Regions from separate parts of the Nocardiopsis alba genome, predicted to be linked through region 1. Evidence: riboswitches for the same ligand, from Rfam matches in the RefSeq annotation. Region 1 holds a riboswitch; each other region holds the start of a gene.
The links. Region 1 has a riboswitch for cobalamin ahead of TR33_RS23650 (ABC transporter substrate-binding protein). Riboswitches for the same ligand answer to the same signal wherever they lie in the genome.

Region 1 (4,489 bases):
ACCCGCCCCCACCGGCACGACCGTTGACCGGGCTCCGGGTCAGTCCGGTTCCACCAGGCGGACGAACAGGTCCGGGTCGATGTTGCCGCCGGAGAGCACCGCGACCGTCGCCTCGGGCCGTCCCGGTATCGTCTCGACCTTCCCCGACAGCAGGGCGGCCGTCGACAGCGCGCCGCTGGGTTCGGCCACCAGCCGGGATCCGTGCGCCAGGGCCCGCACCCCCTCGGCGATCTCCTCCTCGGTCACGGTGACGATCGCGTCCAGCCGGTCCCGCAGATGGGCGAAGGTCAGGTCGGACAGGCACACGCGCACGCCGTCGGCCATGGTCCGGTAGGTGCGTTCGGGCTCCCAGGGGATCCGGCGCCCCTCCCGCAGGCTCTCGGCCGCGTCGGCGGCCAGCTCCGGTTCCACCCCCACGACACGGACCCGGCGCGGATGCACCGTCCACGCGGCCGTGACGACCCCCGAGGCCAGCCCGCCACCGCCGACCGGGACCACGATCGTGGTGACGTCGGGGGACTGTTCCAGGATCTCCAATCCCACGGTCCCCTGCCCGGCGATCACCCGACGGTCGTCGAAGGGCGAGACGAAGGTCGCCCCATCCTTCGCGACCAGGTCCTCCACCGCCGATTCCCGCTCCGCCGGAGGCACCACGACCACGCGGGCGCCCAGGGCACGGATCCGGTACACCTTGGTCTCGGGCGCCCCCTCCGGGACCACCACGGTGCAGGCCACCCCCTCGCGTACCGCCGCCAGGGTGAGCGCCAGCCCATGATTGCCCGAAGAGTGGGTGACGACCCCGCGTTCACGTCGATCCCCGTCGAGCAGGGCCAACGCGTTGGTGGCGCCGCGCAGTTTGAACGCCCCGGTCGGTTGCAGACTCTCGGGTTTGACCAGGAAGGGGCGGTCGGTGTCGGGGCCGACCGTCAGGGGGGTGCGCACCACGTGCCCTTGGATCCTGGTGGCGGCGTCGTGTACATCCTGTGCTGTGACCGGTTCCATCCGGCGAGTATGCCCATGGCGGCCCTCGGCACACGGGATAATCGGACCCGATGCGTACCGAATGGACACCCGCCGACCTCCCCGGCCGGGAATTCTACAAACTGCTGACGTCCGTGGTGGTCCCGCGCCCGATCGCGTGGGTCTCCACCACCTCCGAGGAGGGTGTGGACAACCTGGCTCCGCACTCCTTCTTCACGATCTCCTGTATCGAACCGCCGATCGTGCAGTTCACCTCGGTGGGCCGCAAGGACTCTCTGACCAACGTCGAGGCGACCCGCGAGTTCGTGGTCAACCTCGCCCCCGAACCCCTCCAGGACCGGGTGAACGCCACCGGCACCCGTTACCCGGCGGACGTGAGCGAGTTCGACGCGCTGGACATCGCCCGCGAACCGAGCGTCGAGGTCCGGCCTCCCCGGGTGGCCTCCTCCCCCGTGGCCCTGGAGTGCGCGCTGCACTCGACCCTGACCCTGGGCGACTCCACCGTGGTGTTCGGCCGTATCGTGCGGGCCGCCGTGGACAAGGGGTACCTCGACGGCGACCATCCCGACGTCGAACTGCTCCGGCCGCTGGCCCGATTGGGACGCAACGAATGGTCCACCCTGGGCGAGGTGCGTCGGATCGACCGCATCCCCTACACGCCCTGAGGGACCGAGGACATCGAACGCCCCCTCCTTCGCGACGGATCCGGAGGGAGTGGGGCGAACGGCATGTACTACGGTGTTCGCTGAATATCGACACAAGTTCATGTCGTCGACGTCGTAGTGCACGGGAAGCCGGTGAGATTCCGGCGCGGTCCTCGCCACTGTGACCGGAGGGCGCCTCCCATACGCCACTGGGCCGAACACGGCCCGGGAAGGGCGGAGAGCGCTGGACGAGAGTCCGACTCCGGGAGCCAGGAGACCGGCTGCGACCGTCCGCGTCATCAAACCACGAAGGATGGTTTGTTCGATGAAGCCCAGTGACGCGCGGGCTCTCCGCCGCCGTGTCCGTTCCGGTCTCGCCCTCGTTCTGGTGGCCGCCCTCACCGCCTGCGGCGGGGCGATCTCCCCCGACGCCGAGGAGGCCGCCGGGGAGACCCTCCGCAACTGCGACGTCGACGTCCCCGCCGACGCTCCGCCGGAGCGGGTCTTCGCCGCCTACCAACCCGCCATCGAGATGGCGCACGCGCTCGGTATCGGCGACCGTCTGGTGGGCACGGCCTTCCTGGACGCCGTGGTCCTGGACGACTACGTCGAGGCCCAGGCCGAGCAGAAGTACTACCCGAACCTGCCCAGCCGTGAGGAGCTGCTCGACGCCAGACCCGACTTCGTGCTGTCCGGCTTCACCGACGTGTTCACCGACGAGAGTCTGGGCACCCGGGCCTCCCTGCGCGAACTGGGCGTGGAGAGCTGGATCTTCTCGCCCCTGTGTCCCAGCGAGGACGGGCGCAGCGACGAGAGCATCGACCCGGCCGACGTGACCATGGACAACGTCTACGCCGACCTGCGGGACCTGGGGACGCTGTTCGACGTGAGCGAGCGCGCCGACGAGGTCATCGCGGAGATGCGGGCCACCGTCGACGGGGTCACCGAGACCCTGGAGGGTCGGGTCGACGAGGACGAGCGCCCCACGGTGATGATCGGCCGCCCCGGCGACCAGGGGTTCCACGTGGCGGGCGGCCCCGACTTCTCCACCGAGCTCATCGACCTGGCGGGAGGGGTCAACGCCTTCGCCGACCTCGACGGACGCCGTAACCACCAGGTCTCCGTCGAGGACGTCATCGAACGCGATCCGGACCACATCCTGATCGACGTGTGCTGCGACGCCGAGATGACCGCCGCCGACTCCGCCCCCGACATCGAGCGGATCATGGACAACCCGGCCCTGGCCAACCTGACCGCGGTCACCGAGGACCAGGTGTGGGAGTTCACCTTCGCCGACCGTTCCGCCGGGGTGCGCAGCGCGCCCGCCGTGGCGACGATCGCGGAGATCATCCACCCCGACCTGTTCGGGTAGGGCCCGGTGGCCGAACGTACGGCCGACGCGTCCCCCTCCCCCACCCGGGTCCTCCCGCTCCGGGGCCCCCGGAGCGACCCCGGCGGCCCCGGCCTGCTCCGGAGTCCCCGGGCCCGGGCCGTCGGGCTGGTGGTGGCCGTGGGGGCGCTCGCCGTGACCCTGCTGGCGTCGGTGCTGGTCGGTTACCGGTACCTGTCGCCGACCGAGGTGTACTCCGCCTACTGGAACTTCACCGGCAGCGACACCGACCTGGTCGTGCTGCATCTCCGGGTGCCGCGCGCCCTCGCCGGGGTGGCCGTGGGCGCCGCCCTGGGCGTGTCCGGGGTACTGGTCCAGGGGATCACCCGCAACCCTCTGGGCGACCCGGGCATCCTCGGCATCAACTCGGGCGCCTCCCTGGCCACGGTCGTCGCCATCGGGGTGCTCGGGATCTCCGCCCTGCCGGTGTACGTCCTCTTCGCCTTCGGCGGCGCCGCCCTGGCCGCCGTCATGGTCCACCTGGTGGGTTCCCTGGGCTCCGGCGGGGCCGACCCGATCAAGCTGACCCTCGCCGGGGCGGCGCTCTCGGCGCTCCTGGGCTCGGTCACCTCGGCCCTGGTGCTGAGCGACCGGGCGAGCCTGGAGGAGTACCGCTTCTGGGTGGTGGGCTCGCTCTCCGGTTCGGAGGGCATGGGCGCCGTCCTGGGGCAGGCCGCTCCGTTCCTGCTCCTGGGGATGCTCCTGGCCTTCGGTTCGACCCGCGCCCTGAACGCGGTGGCGCTCGGCGACGACCTGGCCCGTTCCCTGGGCACCCGGGTGTGGGCGGTGCGCGCGGTGAGCGCCCTGGCCGTGGTGCTCCTCGCCGGGACGGCGACGGCGGTGGCCGGACCGATCGGGTTCGTGGGGATCGCGGTGCCGCACATCGCGCGTCTGCTCGTGGGCCCCGACCACCGGTGGGTCCTGCCCTGGTCGGCGGTGCTGGCGCCGATCCTGCTGCTGACCGCGGACATGGTCGGTCGGGTGGTGGCCCGCCCGGAGGAGCTCCAGGTCGGCATCGTCACCGCGCTCATCGGCGCCCCCTTCTTCATCGTTCTGGTGCGTCGACGAAGGGTGGCGGGCCTGTGAACGGATCACTCCTCTCGCGCGGCCCCTCCTCGGGGGTACTGCGCCGCGGTTCCCTGTCGGTACGTGTGTCCTGGCCGTCGATCCTGCTCGGCGGGGCCCTGACCGGCCTCGCCGCGGCGGTCACGGTGCTCTCGCTGACCGTCGGAGACTTCACCGTGGGAGCCGGGGAGGTCGTCGAGGCGCTCACCGGCCGGGCCGGGACGATGGTGACGCACGTGGTGGTGGAGATGCGCCTGCCCCGGGTGCTCACGGCCACGGGTGTGGGAGCGGCGTTGGCGCTCTCGGGTTCGCTACTGCAACGGCTCGCCCGCAACCCCTTGGTCAGCCCGGACATCATCGGGGTCAGCGCCGGGGCCACGACCGCGGCGGTCCTGGCCATCGTGGTCTT
Region 2 (4,489 bases), on a different contig from region 1:
GTGATCCAGGGGTGGCCGGTCTCGAACAGCATGGTGAGCATGCGACGCCACAGGTCGACGGCGGGCAGCGTCCGGTGGACCTTGATCCGCCCGGCCCGCGCCTCGGCCTCGTAGCGCTCGTAGGCCTCGACGAACTCCAGACCGTACTTGTCGTGGAGGTCGGGGACCTCGTCCGGGGAGAACAGGGTCCAGCTCCCCTGCTCCTCCACACGCTTCATGAACAGGTCCGGAACCCAGTTCGCGGTGTTCATGTCGTGGGTGCGGCGGCGCTCGTCGCCGGTGTTCTTGCGAAGGTCGAGGAACTCCTCGATGTCGATGTGCCAGGTCTCCAGGTAGGCACAGACCGCGCCCTTGCGCTTCCCGCCGTTGTGCACCAGACCGGCCGCGGTCATGTACGTCTCATCGGTCTCCACCTTGAGGTCGAAGACGGTCGGGACGATCTCCGTCTCTCCGACCTCACGGACACGGGTGAACACCATGCCCTTGTGTTCGATCCAGTTCCGCTTGGTCAGGGGACGACAGCCCACCAGCTCGGCGATGCCCTCGACCGCGGGAACCCGGATGTCGAACGCCTTGGCGGTTCCATCGAACCGGATCTCGGTGCCGTCCGAGCGGCGTCCGGTGTGCGACTGTTCACGCTCTCGGTACTGTCCGGCGGCCGGAACCCCCAGGCGGAGCAGCTGGTAGCGCACTCCCAGAGCCAGAGGACGCGAAGTGCTGGTGAAGTAGATCTCCACCCCGCGGGAGACGCCGCCGTCGGTCTCGAGCAGCCCCTGGAGCAGAGCCCTGGTCTGGGCGTGCGGGAGGTGGGAGAACCGACGGGAGATCCTCTTGTCCTTTCGAGCGTCGTAGACGTCCTCGAAGGTGAAGGGGAGGGTCGGCTCGCCCGCGCCGGTGATACGACCGGTCCGTTCGTCACGAACCGCGCCCCGGCCGAAGGACCAGTGGATCTGGAGGTAGGTCTCGTCGCGCCCCGTCTCCCAGTAGTGGATGCCCCGGCTCTCCAGGTAGTGCCGGACGAACTCCAGGTGGGTGTCGAGTTCGGGGTTGCCGGAGACCCCCCACTGCTGCCCGCCCTTCGACAGGTGGCCGTCACCGAGCAGGATCCCGTAGAGACGGGCGTCATCCTCGGTGAACCCCTCGACCGGAACGATCTCCCGGGGAACGACCTGGGCGACGTAGTCGCCCTTCTCCAACCGGCCGGCGTCGACCCACTCGGCACGGACCTTGTCGTCCTCGAGCCAGGCCAGGGTCCGGCTGTTCGACTGACCCAGCGGGACACCCTGGATCGCGTAGAAGGGGTGTCCGGAGGTGACCTCGATGTCCTCGATCGAATGCTTGATCTTCACCCGCACCATGGGATCGACCTGGTCGTACATCATGACGTCGGTGACCTCGCGGTAGACACCGCTGTGCCCCAGGACCAGATCGCCGACCTCGATCTCGGAGATGGCCTTGCTCCCGTCCGCCGTATAGACGGGTGTGTCGGGCGCGAAGCACTGGTTGACCGCGACGGCGGTGTCGTTGGCGATCTTCAGGAAGGGGACGACGCCCTGGCTCTTGCCGTTGGTGCCCTTGATGTGGGAGCCCAGGCCGCGGACCGGGGTCCAGTCGTTGCCCAGACCGCCCGAGTACTTCGACAGCATCGCGTTGTTGCCGATGCCGTGGAAGATCTCCTGGAGGTCGTCACCGATCGTGGTGAGGAAGCAGGAGGAGAGCTGCGCGCGGACCGTGCCCGCGTTGAACAGGGTGGGCGTGGAGGCCATGAAGTCGAACGAGGACAGCAGCTCGTAGAACTCGATCGCGCGGGCCTCACGGTCGTCCTCGTTGAGGGCCAGGCCCATGGCGACGCGCATGAAGAAGGCCTGCGGCAGCTCGTAGCGGACGTCGTCGCTGTGCAGGAAGTAGCGGTCGTAGAGGGTCTGGAGGCCCAGGAAGGTGAACTGCTCGTCGCGATCGGCGTGCAGGGCCCGCCCCAGCACGTCCAGGTCGAACCCGGCCAGGGCGGGGTCGAGCTGGCCGAGCTCGACGCCCCGGCGCACGTAGGCCGCCAGGTAGCCGGCGTAGCGGTCGCCCATCTCGGTCTGCCCGGCGGTCTCGTGGGCGTCGAAGACGAAGCTCAGCGCCTCGGTGCGGAGCTTGTCGAGCAGCAGACGCGCGGCCACGTAGGAGTAGTCCGGGTCGACCTCGACGAAGCTGCGGGCGGCCATGACCAGGGCGAGCTCGACCTCGGAGTCGGCGATGCCGGGGTAGAAGCCGCGCCGCGCCTCGTCGAGGACCTTCTCCGCCGAAACACCGGTGAGACCGGCGCAGGCCTCGGCCACCACGTGTTCGATCCGGTCGATGGCGGTGCCAGGGCCACCCTCGTGGGTCTGCGTGGGCCGAACGGATACGGGCGCGGCCTCGACGTCAAGGGTCATAAAGCGGCTCCAACCTCGGTAGAAGAGTCCCCGGGGGCACACGAGTGAGCACGCGGCACGCAGCAGTGGAGGTGTACGTCGAACCTGTACGGTCCACCGGTGGGTCGCGGCGGCTCTCCCTCGAAGCCCCGTCGTCGTACGCACCTGAGGTGCGTGCGGGTGGCAGGTCTTCGGACTCGTGGGCTTCCTACTCCACCGTCGCTTCCCAGGGCCTGAACGGCTCCCAGTGCCTATGACGGCTTTCGTTCCCACTCACCGCTGCGGGGCAGTCCCGGATTCGCACCGGGTTCCCTCTTGCCTCACCCGCCCCGGAGGGCCGGTGAACCACCAGCGGGAGCGATACTACATCTAGGGGATGGTGGGTTGGTACACCGCAAGATGATGGCGTGTCGCGGGTTCTTCGGACGTATCGACCGTGGCCGGATCCCGCCGCCGAACATGGTATGAGGGGGCGAGACGGCCCCGCCCGGGGTCGCTCTCACCCGGCGGGATCGATGCTCCCACAGGGTGCGGGGCGGTCGGGACCACGCCCGAGAACCCGCCGCAGGCCCCCTCCTCCCCCTCGCGTCGCTCGGGGCGGGGAAGGAAAGCTCACACGAAGCCGGCCGCCTCCGGTCGCGGGCCCGGGGTCGTCGACGCTCCGGGCCGCGGATCGGCCGGGGTCACACCTCGTCGAGGATGAGGTCCAGGTCGTCCTCGGGCCTGCCGAGGTCGGATCGGATACGGAACCGGATTCTCAGCAGTTCGAGGAAGAGGTCCTCGACGTAGGGGCTCCGCGAGCATCCGGCGTGGAAGCGCGCGCCCGCGGTGGCCCAGCGTTCGGCCCCCTCCAGGTCGTCGTGCGCGTACAGCGCCTCGGCGACGTGGATGAGGGTGGGCAGCCCGGCGGGACCGCCCGACTCCAGGCGTTCCAGGTGGTATTCGGCCTGGCGGCGTTCGTCCAGTTGCAGGAGGGCGCCCGCGCTCAGGGCGTGCGGGTCGATCACGGTGACGCCGCCGTCGTCGATCGCCCGCTGGTAGGCCGAGCAGGCACGCTCGAACTCTTGGGCGATCTCCCACTGTTCGCCCGCGCGCACGAACAGTTCGGCGCGGCCGACCTCGCTTCCCGCGTCGACCCGGTTGGCCAGGTCCAGTAGTTGGGCGGCGATCCGACCGTGCTCACCCGACCGGACGGCGTGGAATTCCAACCGGTCGAGTTCTGCCGTCGTCACGTGGGTCAACCGCATCGCCCCCATCCCCTACTCGCACTCCCGCGCGCCGATCAGGTCCTGGCACGCTCCAGGGCCTGCCAGAACCCTTGGCGCAGTCCGTCACGGACCTCGTCGCGCAACAGGTGGTCGATCGGGAGCGAGGAGCCCTGAAGCAGGCGGGCCTCCAGGTCGGAGGGCATTCGTGGCCGTCTGGCCAGAACCGCCTCCACCCATAGGGCCGGAGCCTCGCGTGCGATCGACTCCGCGAAGTCGTTCCCTTCCCTGTGCGCGACATGCACCGCTTCATCAACGGTATGCGGGGCGGGGCCCGTCTGCTGGGCATATCCAGGACTGGGGGCGGATTCCTGGTGTCCCCTGGGGCCGAATCGGTCGTCGTACTCGGGACCAGTAGGCCGCCGCTCCCCGAAACGGGGGTCGGCGCCACCGCGGCGTGCGGCGTCAGCTTCCGTACTGGTCCCATAGGTAGGGTTTGGGTCCGACCCACCTCCGAAACCCTGGTCCTCGCCGGGTCCGCCCCCGTATCTGGGGTCGGGTGCGGGTGGGGTTCTGCGGGGCGGAGGTCCCTGGGGGGCGTCGGTGGCGAAGGAGACCTGCGGGCCCGTTCCGGGGTCGAAGGCGGCCTGGGGGCCGGTACCTCCGAAGGCCGGTTGGGGTCCGGTGCCACCACCGAACCCGGGCTGGGGTCCGGTGCTGTCGTAGCCGGCAGGGCCCGTACCGAGGCCGGGGGCCGTGCCGTTCGGGGGCGCCGAGGGAAGGCCGTAGCCGTTCGGTTCGGCGCCGCGCATCGACTGGTGGGCGCCGGTGCTCGGGGGCGGGTAGGGGGTCTGGCCGTTCTGGCCCGCGGGGGAGCCCGGGTAG
Region 3 (4,489 bases), on a different contig from region 1:
AGCGCCCCGGCGCCCGGGGCACTGTCCACATGTGGACACCGATCCTCGTCGGTGGTCCTTCCGCTCTACCGAGGTCAGTCCTCCCCGCCCCGGTCGGCGGGGGAAACCTCCCCACCGACCGAAGCCGGGGTTCTACAGATCCGTCCCGTCCACGTAGACCTGTCCCGGTTCGGTGGTACCCAGGAGCTGGGACACGGTGACCATGGTGTAGCCGCGTTCGTCCAGCTCACGGATGATCTTGCGGGACGCGTCGATCGTGGTGTCGTGGATGTCGTGCATCAGGATGATGGCCCCGTCGGAGGCCCCGTCCAGGGCCCTCTCGGAGACCACGCCGGCCTTCCGGTCCTTCCAGTCGTTGGTGTCCACGCCCCACAGGATCTGCGCCAGACCGAGCTCCTCGGTGACCTGGTCGACCGTGCCGTTGCGGGAGCCGTAGGGCGGCCGCATCAGGTTCATCGTGTGGCCGGTCTCGCGCTGGACCAGGGCCTGGGTGGTCTCCAGGTTGGACCGCACGGCGCCGGCGCCGATCGTGGCCAGATCGGGGTGGTCCAGGGTGTGGTTGGCGATCTCGTGACCCTCGGCGTAGGCACGACGCACCGTCCAGGGGTGCTCCCTGACGGGGAGGCCTGTGACGAAGAACGTCGCCTTGGCGTCGTGGGCGGCGAGCATGTCCAACAGCTCGGGAGTGCGCCCGCCGGGGCCGTCGTCGTAGGTCAGAGCGACACAGCGCACCTCGGGGTCGGAACAGTCGACGGAGTCGTCGCGCGGGGACATCACCCCGGGCGCCGCCTCCACGGAGCCGTCCTTGTCGGCCTCCGGAGCGGTCTCCACGGTGAACTCGTCCACGCCGGTGGTGGCGGCGTCGCGTGCACGCAGACCGAACTCCGACAGCAGCCCCTCGGCCTCGTCACGGTCGATCACGGCGTGCAGACGCCCCTCCGAGACGGGGGCGATCTGTCCGTCGTCGAACTCCACGACCAGGTCGCCTTCGGAGGAGAAACCGACCGAGTCGTAGAGGGCGTCGATCGGGTACAGGGAGGAGGTCACCGCGGCGGTGTCGGAGACGGCCTCGCGTACCAGCTCGTTGAACTCCTCCAGTTCGGCCTGGCCGGCCAGGAGGGAGCTGGAGCCGCGGACCACACCGTCACCGGTCTCGTACCAGTAGATGCTGTGATCCTCGCGGGTCTCCTCGGAGTCGGTCTCGGTCGTGGTGACGCGTACGCCCACGATCCCGTCGCGTGCCGCCGTCAGTCGCCACTCGCCGGTCATCGAACGGGCCCCGGGCTCGGCCGCCTCGAACGCGGAGGCGCGTTCGGTGAGCGTGCGGTCCAGGAAGTCGGACAGCGGGTCGGCGTTGGGGATGACCGGATAGGCGACGGTGACCTCACCGCCGCCCTCATAGGAGATGGAGGTCTCCTCGAGGCCGGGGAGCGCGTCCGCGCGGACGTCGGTCAGCCCGTCCACCTCCTCGGCGGGGGGAAGGTCCTCCTCCTCCGCCGACACCGTCGTGGCGTCGTCGGTGCTCGGGCTCATGCCGTTCGGGCCCGGTGGTCGGGTCGCCATGGACAGCAGTCCCACGAGCACCACCAACGCGATCGCGACCGTGAGGACGGGATGATCGGGGGTCATGGTCGGACGGTCTTGCTGCTTCACCTGGGGGTTCTCCACGTTCATCGTCAGACGAACGTCCGCGGGAGAGCGGGGGCATGCCTCTTCCACGCAACGCTGATAACGGGTGTGATGCCGTGCACAGGGCAGGGGTTCGCCCTCGTGCTCGGAGGAAGGGGGTACGCCGGGTACAGGGGCGGAGGGGGATCTCCCTATACTCCCAGCTGTGGAAGGTACACACTCCACCGAGTAATCGGAGTCCGTTCCGCGGACGTCGGAGTGTGTCGAAAGAGGGAACCCGGTGTGAGTCCGGGACTGCCCCGCAGCGGTGAGTGGGAACGAAAGTCGTCAAAGGCACTGGTGCTTCGACCCGACGGGTCGGACCCGGGAAGCGACGGCCGGTAGGCGGATCGACGTCTCGTCGAAGGTGCCCACGAGTCCGAAGACCTGCCTCCGCCCGGTGACGCGTCCGTGTCGCCGGTGGTCCCGTGCCCCGAGGGAGGGCCGAGGTCGCGAGACGGGTGTGTCCTTCGGCTCATCCGTGCTCCTCGCGTTCTCTCCCCTCTCCGGGATCGGTGCCCGGCTTTCGACGAGGGAGAGAAGCTTTCATGTCCACCACTCCGACGGCCTCCGGACCGTCCGTGCGCTCCACGGTGCACGGCTACCCGCGTATCGGTCCCCGCCGTGAACTCAAACGCGCCACCGAGTCCTACTGGAAGGGCGCCACGACCGCCCGGGAGCTCGACGACGTCGCCGCGGGCCTCCGCCGGGACGTCTACGCCCGGTTGCGCGAGGCGGGTGTGGACGACATCCCGTCCAACACGTTCTCCTACTACGACCACGTACTGGACACGGCGGTCATGTTCGACCTCGTGCCCTCCCGTCTCCCCTCTCCGGCCCGGGCGGAGGAGCGGGACGAGCGGCTCCGTCGCTACTTCGCCCTGGCCCGGGGCGTCCAGGGGGCGCCGCCGCTGGAGATGACCAAGTGGTTCGACACCAACTACCACTACCTGGTCCCCGAGCTCTCGCCGAGCACCCGGCCACGCCTGGTCGACGACAAACCCGTCGCGGAGTTCCGTGAGGCCCTGGACGCGGGCTTTCGGACCCGTCCCGTACTGCTCGGGCCGTTGACCTTCCTGCTCTCGGCCAAGGTCGCCGACGACGCCCCCGAGGGATGGGAGCCCATCGAGCTGCTCGACCAGCTCCTGGACGCCTACGTCCGGCTGTTGGCCGATCTCGCGGCGGCGGGCGCCACCGAGGTCCAGCTCGACGAGCCGATCCTGGCCACGGACGAGGGCCGTGCCGCCGTCGGGTACCTGGAGCGTTCCTACAGGCGGCTGGGGGAGGCGGAGGAACGTCCCTCCCTCCTGGTGTCCACCTACTTCGGTTCGATCGGTCCGGCGGCGTTGCGGGTGCTCAAGGAGTCCCGGGTGGAGGCGGTCGGCCTCGACCTGGTCACCGACGGGGAGGGGTTCGAGGATCTGGCGGCCGTCTCCGGTCTGGGCTCCACGCGGCTGGTCGCGGGTGTCGTGGACGGTCGTAACGTCTGGCGTACCGACCTGTCCTCGGCGATCGGCCGGTTGGGCACCCTTCTGGCCCTGACGGACGAGCTCTCGGTGAGCACCTCGTGCTCGCTGCTGCACGTGCCCATCGACCTGGACGCGGAGACCTCCCTGGCCCCGGAGCTGCGTGAGGCCCTGGCCTTCGCCGTGCAGAAGGCCGAAGAGGTGGCCCTGCTCGGTCGGATCCTCTCCGAGGGCGAGGCCGTCGACGCGGGGGCCTCCGCACCGCGCAACCCGGCCTTCACCGACGCCCGGGTCCGGGCCCGCCTCGACGCGCTGGGCCCGGACGCCTACGAGCGCCCCGAGGACAGGGGAGGGCCCGACCGGGTCACGTTGGCCACGACCACCATCGGTTCCTTCCCGCAGACCTCGGAGCTGCGCCGGTCCCGTGCCGCCCACCGTCGAGGCGAACTGTCGACGGAGGAGTACCACCGCATCCTCCGCGCGGAGATCGACCGTGTCATCGCGCTCCAGGAGGACATCGGCCTGGACGTCCTCGTCCACGGCGAGCCCGAGCGCAACGACATGGTCCAGTACTTCGCCGAGCGGCTGGAGGGCTACGCGACCACCGAGAACGGTTGGGTGCAGTCCTACGGGACGCGCTGCGTCCGACCCCCGATCCTGTTCGGAGACGTCTCGCGTCCCGAGCCGATGACGGTCGAATGGATCACCTACGCCCAGTCGCTCACCGAGAAGCCGGTGAAGGGCATGCTGACCGGCCCGGTCACCATGCTGGCCTGGTCGTTCGTCCGTACCGACCAGCCGCTCGCGGAGACCGCCCGTCAGGTGGGTCTGGCCCTGCGGGACGAGGTCGCCGATCTGGAGAGGGCGGGGATCCGCCACATCCAGGTGGACGAGGCGGCCCTGCGGGAGCTGCTCCCGTTGCGTGAGGAGCGACGTGAGGAGTATCTGGACTGGGCGGTGGCCTCCTTCCGACTGGCCACCTCCGGGGTCGCTCCGAGCACGACGATCCACACCCACATGTGCTACTCGGAGTTCAACCGGATCGTGGGCGGGATCGAGGCGCTGGACGCCGACGTCACCAGCGTCGAGGCGGCCCGTTCGCGCATGGAGCTGGTGGAGGCCCTGGGACGGCGGGGCTACAAGCGCGGAATCGGCCCCGGCGTGTACGACATCCACTCCCCGAGGGTGCCCTCGGTGGAGGAGATCGAGGCGTCGTTGCGGCTGGCGGTGTCGCACGTGGAGCCCGCGAACCTGTGGGTCAACCCGGACTGCGGGTTGAAGACGCGCGGCTACGCCGAGGCCGAACGGGCGCTGCGCAACATGGTCGAGGCGGCCCGTAGGGTGCGCGCCGACCT

Region 2: it holds a riboswitch for cobalamin, as region 1 does, so the genes downstream of both, TR33_RS08335 (ribonucleoside-diphosphate reductase subunit alpha) here and TR33_RS23650 (ABC transporter substrate-binding protein) in region 1, are expected to answer to the same signal.
Region 3: it holds a riboswitch for cobalamin, as region 1 does, so the genes downstream of both, metE (5-methyltetrahydropteroyltriglutamate--homocysteine S-methyltransferase) here and TR33_RS23650 (ABC transporter substrate-binding protein) in region 1, are expected to answer to the same signal.

Annotation. Positions count from the first base shown of each region.
Region 1 covers NZ_BAZE01000016.1:13,126-17,614, forward strand. Annotated here, with positions in the region: gene TR33_RS23640 (threonine ammonia-lyase) at 40-1,002, opposite strand; gene TR33_RS23645 (flavin reductase family protein) at 1,053-1,646, shown strand; cobalamin riboswitch at 1,745-1,925, shown strand; gene TR33_RS23650 (ABC transporter substrate-binding protein) at 1,951-2,997, shown strand; gene TR33_RS23655 (FecCD family ABC transporter permease) at 3,004-4,101, shown strand; gene TR33_RS23660 (FecCD family ABC transporter permease) at 4,098-4,489, shown strand, end outside.
Region 2 covers NZ_BAZE01000003.1:567,700-572,188, forward strand. Annotated here, with positions in the region: gene TR33_RS08335 (ribonucleoside-diphosphate reductase subunit alpha) at 1-2,420, opposite strand, end outside; cobalamin riboswitch at 2,565-2,764, opposite strand; gene TR33_RS08340 (hypothetical protein) at 3,083-3,655, opposite strand; gene TR33_RS08345 (NYN domain-containing protein) at 3,682-4,489, opposite strand, start outside.
Region 3 covers NZ_BAZE01000001.1:503,315-507,803, reverse strand. Annotated here, with positions in the region: gene TR33_RS02130 (polysaccharide deacetylase family protein) at 133-1,629, opposite strand; cobalamin riboswitch at 1,863-2,077, shown strand; gene metE (5-methyltetrahydropteroyltriglutamate--homocysteine S-methyltransferase) at 2,217-4,489, shown strand, end outside.